One region of the Allobosea sp. BIWAKO-01 genome, then DNA from elsewhere that is predicted to be linked to it. Evidence: riboswitches for the same ligand, from Rfam matches in the RefSeq annotation. Region 1 holds a riboswitch; each other region holds the start of a gene.

What was found. Region 1 has a riboswitch for cobalamin ahead of BIWAKO_RS24520 (ribonucleoside-diphosphate reductase subunit alpha). Riboswitches for the same ligand answer to the same signal wherever they lie in the genome.
Region 2: it holds a riboswitch for cobalamin, as region 1 does, so the genes downstream of both, BIWAKO_RS21475 (TonB-dependent receptor plug domain-containing protein) here and BIWAKO_RS24520 (ribonucleoside-diphosphate reductase subunit alpha) in region 1, are expected to answer to the same signal.
Region 3: it holds a riboswitch for cobalamin, as region 1 does, so the genes downstream of both, BIWAKO_RS06670 (CbtB domain-containing protein) here and BIWAKO_RS24520 (ribonucleoside-diphosphate reductase subunit alpha) in region 1, are expected to answer to the same signal.

What each region holds. Positions count from the first base shown of each region.
Region 1 covers NZ_BCQA01000001.1:5,232,929-5,236,195, forward strand. The annotation lists gene BIWAKO_RS24520 (ribonucleoside-diphosphate reductase subunit alpha) at 1-1,741, opposite strand, end outside; cobalamin riboswitch at 1,859-2,060, opposite strand; gene cobF (precorrin-6A synthase (deacetylating)) at 2,322-3,083, shown strand.
Region 2 covers NZ_BCQA01000001.1:4,594,238-4,597,504, reverse strand. The annotation lists gene BIWAKO_RS21485 (heavy metal translocating P-type ATPase) at 1-990, shown strand, start outside; gene ccoS (cbb3-type cytochrome oxidase assembly protein CcoS) at 987-1,163, shown strand; cobalamin riboswitch at 1,181-1,381, shown strand; gene BIWAKO_RS21475 (TonB-dependent receptor plug domain-containing protein) at 1,502-3,267, shown strand, end outside.
Region 3 covers NZ_BCQA01000001.1:1,466,974-1,470,240, reverse strand. The annotation lists gene cobW (cobalamin biosynthesis protein CobW) at 1-719, opposite strand, end outside; gene BIWAKO_RS06680 (DUF1636 family protein) at 724-1,113, opposite strand; gene BIWAKO_RS06675 (CbtA family protein) at 1,163-1,903, opposite strand; gene BIWAKO_RS06670 (CbtB domain-containing protein) at 1,916-2,095, opposite strand; cobalamin riboswitch at 2,134-2,316, opposite strand; gene cobU (bifunctional adenosylcobinamide kinase/adenosylcobinamide-phosphate guanylyltransferase) at 2,457-2,981, shown strand; gene cobO (cob(I)yrinic acid a,c-diamide adenosyltransferase) at 2,995-3,267, shown strand, end outside.

The sequences.
Region 1 (3,267 bases):
CGCCGGCATGCTGCTGCGGCGAGCGCAGGTTGCAGGCATCCTTGAAGGTGATCCAGGGATGGCCGGTTTCGAACAGCATGGTCAGCATCTTGCGCCAAAGATCGAGCGCGTTCAGGCGCTTGAACACCTTGATCTCGCCGCGCTCTGCCTTGGCTTCGTAGGCCTCATAGGCCGCCTTGAACGGCTTACCGTAGAGATCGTGGAGGTCGGGCGTCTCGTCGGGCGAGAACAGCGTCCACTGACCTCCGGCCGCGACCCGCTGCATGAACAGGTCGGGGATCCAGTTCGCGGTGTTCATGTCATGGGTACGGCGTCGGTCGTCGCCGGTGTTCTTGCGCAGGTCGAGGAACTCCTCGATGTCGACATGCCAGGTTTCGAGATAGGCGCAGACGGCGCCCTTGCGCTTGCCACCCTGGTTGACGGCGATCGCGGTGTCGTTGGCGACCTTGAGGAAGGGAACGATGCCCTGGCTCTCGCCATTGGTGCCCTTGATATGGGCGCCAAGGCCACGCACCGGCGTCCAGTCATTGCCGAGCCCACCGGAATATTTGGCCAGCAGGGCGTTGTCCTTCACCGCCTTGAAGATGCCGTCGAGATCGTCCGGCACCGTGGTCAGGAAGCAGGAGGAGAGCTGCGGCCTGAGGGTTCCTGCGTTGAACAGGGTCGGCGTCGAGGCCATGAAGTCGAAGGAGGAGAGCAGGTCGTAGAAGGCGATCGCCCGGGCCTCGCGGTCGATCTCGCGGATCGCCAGACCCATCGCGACACGCATGAAGAAGGCCTGCGGCAGCTCGAAGCGATTGCCTCGGACATGCAGGAAATAGCGGTCATAGAGCGTCTGGAAGCCGAGATAGTCGAACTGGAGGTCGCGTTCCGGTTTGAGCGCCGCGGCAAGCCGGGCAAGATCGAAGCGTCCAAGCTCGGGATCGAGCAGCTCGTTGGCGATGCCGGTCTTCACATAGGCGTGGAGATAGTCGCCATAACGTCCTGACATTTCTGACTGTGTCGCCTGTTCCGGCCGGCCGGAGACGAAGCTCAGCGCCTCGCGGCGGAGCTTATCGAGCAGCAGGCGTGCCGAGACCTTGGAATAGTTCGGCTCGGTCTCGACGAGGGTGCGCGCCGCCAGGATCGGCGCCTGCGCCAGCTCATACTGGCTGATGCCGTCATAGAGGTTACGCTGCGCTTCGCTCAGCACGGCTTCGGCCGAGACGCCGTCGAGCCCGGCGCAGGCTTCGCGAATGACCGTGGCGAGGCGCGCCGCGTCGAGCGGCACGAGCGCGCCGTCGGCTGCCTCCATGCGCAGCACCGGTGCGGTGGCGACCGCAGGCTTCGCTTCCGCCTTGGCGCGGGCCCGCTCCTGGGCTCGCTCCTCGCGGTAGAGCACATAGGCGCGGGCGACCTTGTGGTGTTCGCTGCGCATCAACGCGAGTTCGACCTGATCCTGCACATCCTCGATATGGAAGGTGCGGCCGGCATCGGCGCGCCGCGTCAGCCCGGCGACGATCTGCTGGGTCAGCTCCGCGACGATGTCGTGGATCCGGCGCGAGGCAGCGGCGCTGCTGCCCTCGACCGCCAGAAACGCCTTGGTCAGCGCGACGCTGATCTTGGAGGCATCGAAGGGGGTGACACTGCCATTGCGGCGGATCACCTGGTAGCCCGGTTCCGCGGTCGATCGCGCATCGCTGCCTTGCGACGCGATCGGGCTGAACGTCTCAGGGCGGATGGTATCGGTCGCGAGGGACATCGGCTTTCAAACCCCAATCTGTAGGGGCAAGGGCCAGGCGGAGTCGCAACGGAGAATGTCGCGGCGACGAGCGCCCGCAGACATGACCAAGCGATCCACCGGGACACCCCGCCCGAGGACGATTCTGCTGTCGCGGCAGGTCTCCTGGCTCGCGGGTCATCGCTCTTGTCCCGTCTTCCCAAGGCCTGGCGGCCTCAGTGACTGGTATTCTGGACAAGTACTCGCCGCTGACAGTTGCGGGGGCAGCGCCGGTTTCGCACCGGCTTCCCTCTTAGCTCTCGATCTTGCGACTCGAGAGACCGTGACCACCATATGTAGTGGCCATCGGGACGATTCTGTCAACAGCTTGCCGCAGCCTATGCGTTAGCCCTTAAAGAACGGGAATGGTCGAGCCGGCCGCTTCTGCGTCCTGTCTCCGCCATCGCGCGATGAGCCCGGGATCACCACCATCGATGCAAGCTTCCGCCGAATTGCATGCGGCGATCGGCCCTGGGGGCGTCATGGCGCAGCTGCTCGCGCTGCCGTCCCACATGCTATGGCAGCTGAACGATGGGCATCTGAGCCCGGACATGGAGGCCGAATGCGCAAGATCCTGATCATCGGAATTGGTGCCGGCAATCCCGACTATGTCACGGTCCAGGCGATCAACGCCCTCAACCAGGCCGACGTCTTCTTCATTCCCGACAAGGGGACAGACAAGGCGGAGCTCGGACGGCTGCGGAAAGACATCTGCGAGCGCTTCATCGAAGGCTCGGATTATCGCCTGGTTTCGGTTCCGATCCCCGAGCGTTCCGCCGCTGGAACGAATTACCGGGGAAGCGTCGACGAATGGCATGCGCGTATTGCCCATGACTACGAGGTCCTGTTCACGGACGAACTCGAGGACGGCGAATGCGGAGCCTTCCTCGTCTGGGGCGATCCGACGCTCTATGACAGTACGCTGCGGATCATCGAGCATATTCGCGCCAGGGGCTTCGCTCTCGAATACGATGTGATCCCGGGCATCAGCAGCGTGCAGGCCCTTGCGGCGCAACACCGGGTCACCCTCAACCGGATTGGCGAGCCGGTGCTGATCACCACTGGACGCAAACTCGCGGAAGGCTTTCCCAATGACCTCGATAGTGTGGTCGTCATGCTCGACGGGGACCAGGCCTTCAGGCGCGTCGCCGGTGAAGATCTCGATATCTATTGGGGCGCCTATCTCGGCACCGAGGACGAAATCCTGATCGCCGGAAAGCTCTCGGAGGTGATGGGCGATATCGAGCGCAGCCGGCGCGAAGCGCGAGAGGAAAAGGGCTGGATCATGGATACCTATCTGCTTCGGAGACGCGACGAGGACTGAACGGCGCAATACGCCATCGATCGCAGGTCGCTGCCGGACGATATGGCCAGGTCCACGGGGGCAGGGCGGATGGCATCATGGCCGCGTTGGCCACTTGATCAGCCTGGTCCTGGCTCAGACCCGATGAACCGCTTCGCGGGTCTGGTGCCTTGCAATTCGCGAAGCCGCTTTGTAGGCGTTCACC
Region 2 (3,267 bases), 640 kb from region 1:
GTCGTTGCCGCCTCGGCCCTGTTCAAGCGCAAGGTCATGTTGAAACAGGGTGATGCGCTGGAGCGCCTCGCCGAGGCCGATATCGCTGTCTTTGACAAGACCGGCACGCTCACCTTGCCGGACCCCGATCTGGTCAATGGCGATGAGATCGACGCCGCAACCTTGCAGGCCGCCGGCCGATTGGCAGCCGCGAGCCGCCACCCCCTCGCCCGCGCCATCGCCCGTGCCGCCGGCCATCCTGTTCCGACGAGCGATGTCAGCGAAAATCACGGCGCAGGCCTGAGCGCGATCGTGGATGGGATCGAGACCCGTCTCGGCAGCGTCGCCTATTGCGAGGCCGGGGCCGAAGCCGCCATCGTCGCCGCGCACCATCCAGCCGCCTCCCTGATCGCCTGGCGCCATGGAGATGACTGCGCCGTCTTCGCGGTCGACCAACAAATCCGGCCGGAGGCACGCGACTGCATCGCAGCGCTGCGCGAGCTTGGTCTCGAGATCCGCATCCTCTCCGGAGACCGAAGCGAAGCTGTCGCGCCGGTCGCCTCGGCCCTCGGCATCACGGAGGCCGAGTCCGGCCTGCGCCCCGACGAGAAGCTCAAGGCCCTCGATCGGCTCAGCGCCAAGGGGCGCAAGGTGCTGATGATCGGGGATGGGCTCAACGACGCCCCAGCCCTTGCCAAGGCCCATGTCTCGATCTCGCCGATCAGCGCCACCGACCTGGCGCAGGCCTCGGCCGACATCGTCTTCATCGGCGACAGCCTGATGCCGGTCGCAGACAGCCTGCGGATCGCTCGCCGGGCCCGCAACCTCATGCTGGAAAACCTCTGGTTTGCGGTGCTTTACAATGCCGTCGCGGTGCCGATTGCCGTCGCGGGTTTCGCGACGCCGCTGGTCGCAGCCGTCGCGATGTCGGGCTCTTCGCTGGTGGTCACGCTCAACGCACTGCGCGCCGGTCGCGGCCTGCCGCGGCAGAATACGGGAGTGGCGTCATGAATATCCTGGTGATCCTGTTCCCCCTGGCGCTCGGTCTCGGACTGCTGGGGTTGGCTGCCTTCTTCTGGTGCATGCGCACCGGCCAGTTCAGTGATCTCGAGGGACCGAGCTGGCGCATCCTGAGGGATGACGACCTGCGATCGCCTGGCGACACCCGCATCAACGATCATTGACGCAGCAGCCATTCCGCCCTTACCTCGCCGGCGACGGTTCCCTTAGGGGATCAAAAGGGAATGCGGTGCGGATGGTTCGCCATTCAATGCCGTAGCTGCCCCCGCAACTGTAAGCGGCGAGCCTTTCGCCACACGCCACTGGGGCCCTCGGACCTGGGAAGGCGGCGTCAAGGCACCGACCCGCGAGCCAGGAGACCTGCCGTCAGCCGTGGTCACACGCGAACACGTTCGGACGGGGTGTTTCGATCGCTTGTTGAACCGCACGCTGGCTAAGGGCAGCGGGTGGGGCCTCGCGTTCGCGGTGACGTGCCACTGACGTCAACGCCCGAGGTCCCATCGTGATCCGCCCTCCCAAGGTTGCCCGGCGCAGCCGGCTTCTCATCGCCCTGCCGCTCCTCGTCTCCGCCGGCTCCCTCCCCGCCAGCCAGACCTGCGCCCAGTCAGCCACCGAATCGATTGCCCTCGACGAAATCGTCGTCAGCGCCACGGCCCGGCCCACGCCAGCCCGCGAAATCGCCAATTCCGTGACGGTCATCACCGCCGGCGATATCGAGCGCGAGCAACGCCGGACCCTGCCGCAGGCGCTGGCCGCCGTTCCCGGCCTCAATGTCGTGCAGACCGGCGGGCCGGGCGGGCTGACCTCGGTCTTCATCCGCGGCACCAACTCCAACCACGTCAAGGTGTTGATCGACGGCATCGAGGCCAACGACCCGGCGACCCCGAACCGCTCCTTCGATTTCGGCTCGATGCTGACCGACGACATCGAGCGCATCGAAGTGCTGCGCGGACCGCAAAGCGGCCTCTACGGCGCCAACGCGCTGGGCGGCGTCATCTCGATCACCACCAAGCGCGGCGAGGGTTCGCCGAAGCTGACGGCCCGCGCCGAGGCCGGCTCATATGGCACCTTCAACCAGGCGGTCGGCCTCAGCGGCGGCGATGATCGTTTCAACTACGCCCTCAGCATCGCCCATTTCAAATCGGATTCGACCCCGGTGACGCCTCCCGGGCTCGTTCCACCCGGACGCCGCAGCAACCCGAATTCCTACGACAACTGGACCTATTCGGCCCGGTTCGGCGTCGCGCTGTCCGATACGCTGTCGCTGAACTGGGTCGGCCGGTACACTGACGGCTACCTGCTCTTCACCGGCGATTCCGGCTTTCCGAGCACGCCCAGCGGCTTCCGCAGCAGCCAGGACTACAAGCAGGCCTTCACCCGCGGAGAGGTCGTCTGGGACCCGCTTGGTGGGCGCTTCGTCAATCGCTTCGGCCTGTCCTACAGCAATCAGGACCGCACCGGCCGCACGCCGAATGCGATTGGTATCCTCGGCCTGCCGACGGAAAACCTCGGCGAGCGCACCAAGGTCGACTGGCGCGGCGACCTGGAGCTGATGAAGGGGCAAACCCTGGTGATGGGCCTGCAATATGAGCGCGAACGGCTGGAAACCCGCGCGCTCACGGCATCCAACGGCAATACGGGCGCCTTTGCCGAACTGCAGTCGAATTTCGGCGACCGGCTCTTCATGGTCTCGAATATCCGCTACGACGATGACGAGACCTTCGGCGGCCACACGACGTATCGCTTCGCGCCGGCCTATATCGTGCCGGGGACCGAAACCAAGCTGAAGGCAAGCTACGGCACGGGGTTCAAGGCGCCGACGTTGAGCGAGCGCTTCAGCGATTTTCGCCCGGCCTCCAACTTCTTCGGCAATCCCAACCTGAAGCCGGAGGAAAGCCGCGGTTGGGATCTCGGCTTCGAGCAGCCCTTGCTCGCCGACAAGGTCCGTTTCGGCGCCACCTATTTCCACAACGACATCGAGAACCTGATCGTCACCAACGTGGCGCGGGACTCCTATGCCAATATCGGCAAGGCCACGACCAAGGGTGTCGAAGCCTTTGCCGCGCTCGAAATCTCGCCGCAGTTCAAGGTGCGGGCCGACTACACCTTCACCATCGCCAAGGACGACATCGCCCGGCAGGAACTGCTGCGCCGTCCCCGTCACAAGGCCAGCGTGACGGCGAGCTGGACTCCGGTTGACAAGCTCACCCTTTCGGCGACGCTGATCTATGTGGGTGAGCGCGTCGACGGAAACCGTGACTTCTCGAT
Region 3 (3,267 bases), 3.8 Mb from region 1:
AGGTCGGCCTCGGCAGCCGCGTTGAGACCGACGATCAAGGCAGGCTCGACCTTGCCATGAGCCGTCTCGACGATCTTGATCGCCTTCGGCAGATGCGCGGCGATCTCGGCCTTGACGCGTTCGCGGCCGGCTGCATCGACGAGGTCGCTCTTGTTGAGCAGGATCAGGTCGGCGCAGAGGATCTGGTCCTCGAACACCTCTTCGAGCGGATTGTCGTGCCCGACCGCGGCGTCTTGGGCCGCCTGCGCGGCGAGAGCGTCCGGATCATCCGCGAACTGGCCATCCGCCACCGCCGGTCCGTCGACCACGGCGATGACGCCATCGACCGTGACGCGTGACCGGATGGCCGGCCAATTGAAGGCGTTGACCAACGGCTTCGGCAGGGCAAGCCCCGACGTCTCGATCAGGATGTGCTCCGGCGGGTTCGGCCGGTCGAGCAGCTTTTCCAGCGCCGGCACGAAGTCGTCGGCGACGGTGCAGCAGATGCAGCCATTCGGCAGTTCGACGATGTCCTCCGCCGTGCAGCCGGAAATGCCGCAGCCGGCGATGAAGGAGCCGTCGAAGCCGAGATCGCCGAACTCGTTGACCAGCACGGCGATGCGCTTGCCCCCGGCATTCTCCAGCAGGTGCCGGACCAGTGTGGTCTTTCCGGCGCCGAGGAAGCCGGTGATGATCGTGCAGGGGATCTTGCCCAGCGAGCGGGCTTGGGGAGCGTTCATGATCTCATCCTTGTTGGCGCGCCGGGAGAGGCGGTACGCGCGCGACCACGCCTTTGCGGAACGAAGCGGGTCTTTCTTTCCAGGGAACGATACCGTTTGCGCTGGCTGCAAAGCTCGCAGCTGCGTTAACGATTTCGGCGATATGGCTGTCTGCGTCGAGATCGCCGATCAGATAGGTCCATTTGCCGTCGGCCGCTAAGGCGACGGTGCAGGGGCGATTGCAGACCGCGAGGCAGTCGACGGGTTCGACCGGAAGCGTCCCGCCGTCGCGCGCAATGCGTTCGCGCAGCGCCTCGGCAAAACCAAGTCCGGGCTGGTCGTACCCCTCCGGCAGGTCCGCCCGCGCGCGCCGGCAGGCGACGCAGACGAAAATGGTGACATCGCCTTCGGGCATAGGCCGGTTCCTTTGCTTCCGGCGCGATCCCGTAGGATCGCGCTCAGCGTCAGGCTTTGGCCAGGGCTGCGGCACGGCGCGTCGCCCAGGGCCAGAGCACGCCGACGGCAAAGCCGGTGGCGAGCCAGAGGGCGGCCTGGAGCGCGAGCGAGAGCGCGGCGAAATGCGCTGCAATTTCGGCCGGGACCTTGCTCTCCGGGGCGGCAGGATGTGGTGCGCCGATCAGATGGGGAACGAGCATGGCAAGCACGGCAAGCGCCCGCAGCCAGCTCGTGTCTGCCCGCAGGAAGACCCAGAGGCCGCCGGCGGTGACGAGCGCCGTGGCGATCCACCAGGCCTGGCGGTGGAGAAGTTCGGCCGACGCGCTGCCGGGTAGTTCCGGCGCGAGCCCGGTCGCCGGCACCAGGCCGAAGGCCAGGAAGCCGCAAGCCGCCCAGATCAGTGCGGTCCGTTCCGTGATGGCATCGCCCGCTGCGATCATGCCGCCGAGCAGCAGGGCGGCAAAACCGATCGCGGTCGCAATGGTGACGATGGTGGTGAAGGCAGTGCGCTGCAAGCCATCCTGTGGCTTCCACTCGGCGTGGTCGGCTGCGTCGGCGCCGCCATGGGCAAGGACGATCCTGGCATCGCCGGTGAAGCTGGCGTGCTGAAGCTCGGCTGCGCGCAACGCCGTCTCAAAGGTTTCCGCCTTGAGGATCAGCGGCGTGGTGGTGACATGCTGGAGTGCTGCGACCAGAAGCCCAGCAAGAAGCCCGGCCAGAAGACTGACCGTGAGAACACGATTGACCATGGTGTCTTTCCCTCAGTGGCAGGGAAAGGCGAGGGTGTGGCGCGTGTCGTGGGCTGCGTTGTGAACGCTGGTCGAATGGGCGAAGCCGACGGTGAAGATCAGGGCCGCGCCGAGTGCCAGGGCAGCTGCGACAGCCTTGACGCGCTCGGAAGCGCTGGCCTGGGTGGTGATCGAAGCCGTATTCGTCGTCATCTCGGTCTCCTTGGCCACCCCGCCGGCAGCCCGTTGGATTGCATCACTCGCTGACGGCAGGTCTCCTGGCTCGCGGGTCCGGATCTCTCGCCGCCTTCCCGGGACAATCCCAGTGGCCGATGGCGCGAAACTCGCCGCTTACAGTTGCGGGGGCAGCCGCGGTATCGCACCGCGTTCCCTTTTCACCTCGTTGCAGAGGCACCGTCGGGGATGATCATTAGCCATCTGCACGGTGCTGTGCAATGCAGCGATCGTGATTGCGAGCGCAGTGAAGCGATGTGATCTCTTGTGGCCGGTCCCGGCTTGCTTCGCTGCGCTCGCCAGGTCCGTTCCTTAGGCTGATCTTCCCTGGGCTGAGATTTTGGCAGTGGCAGCGATCCTTTCCCCTCTCACCCTCGTTCTGGGCGGCGCCCGCTCCGGCAAGAGCCGCCATGCCGAGGCCCTGATCGAGATGGTGCCGGCGCCATGGATCTATCTCGCCACGGCGCAGGCCTATGACGATGAGATGCGCGCCCGGATTGTCGAGCACCGCGCCCGCCGGTCGAAGGAGTGGATGACCGTCGATGCTCCGCTGGAGCTGGCGGAGGCGATCCGCGCGGTTCCCGCGGGGCAACCCGTTCTGGTGGACTGCCTGACGCTCTGGCTGACCAACGTGATGCTGGCGGAGCAGGATGTGGCGGCTGCAGGCCGAGGACTGGTCGAGGCCTGCGTCGCGGCGCGAGGCCCTGTGGTCCTGGTCTCCAACGAGGTCGGGCTCGGTATCGTGCCTGAGAATGCGCTCGCCCGACGGTTCCGCGACGAGGCGGGGCGGCTGCACCAGATGCTTGCGGCGCGGGCCGACCGGGTGATCTTCATGGTCGCCGGTCTGCCGATGCAGGTGAAATGAGCAGGAGGTTCCGATGACGATCGATGCTGACGAGGCCGCCCGCCACAAGGCCAAGATGGAAAAACGCAAGGCGGTGCAGGACGCCGAGGTCGCCGCCAAGACGATCGAAAAGGGACTCCTGATCGTCAATACGGGACCAGGCAAGGGCAAGTCGACTGCCGCCTTCGGATTGATTCTGCGGGCTCTCGGCCATGACTGGCGCGTCGGGGTGGTGCAGTTCATCAAGGGCGCCTGGGCGACGGGTGAACGCAAGGCGCTCGACGCCTTCGGCGATCGCATCGTCTGG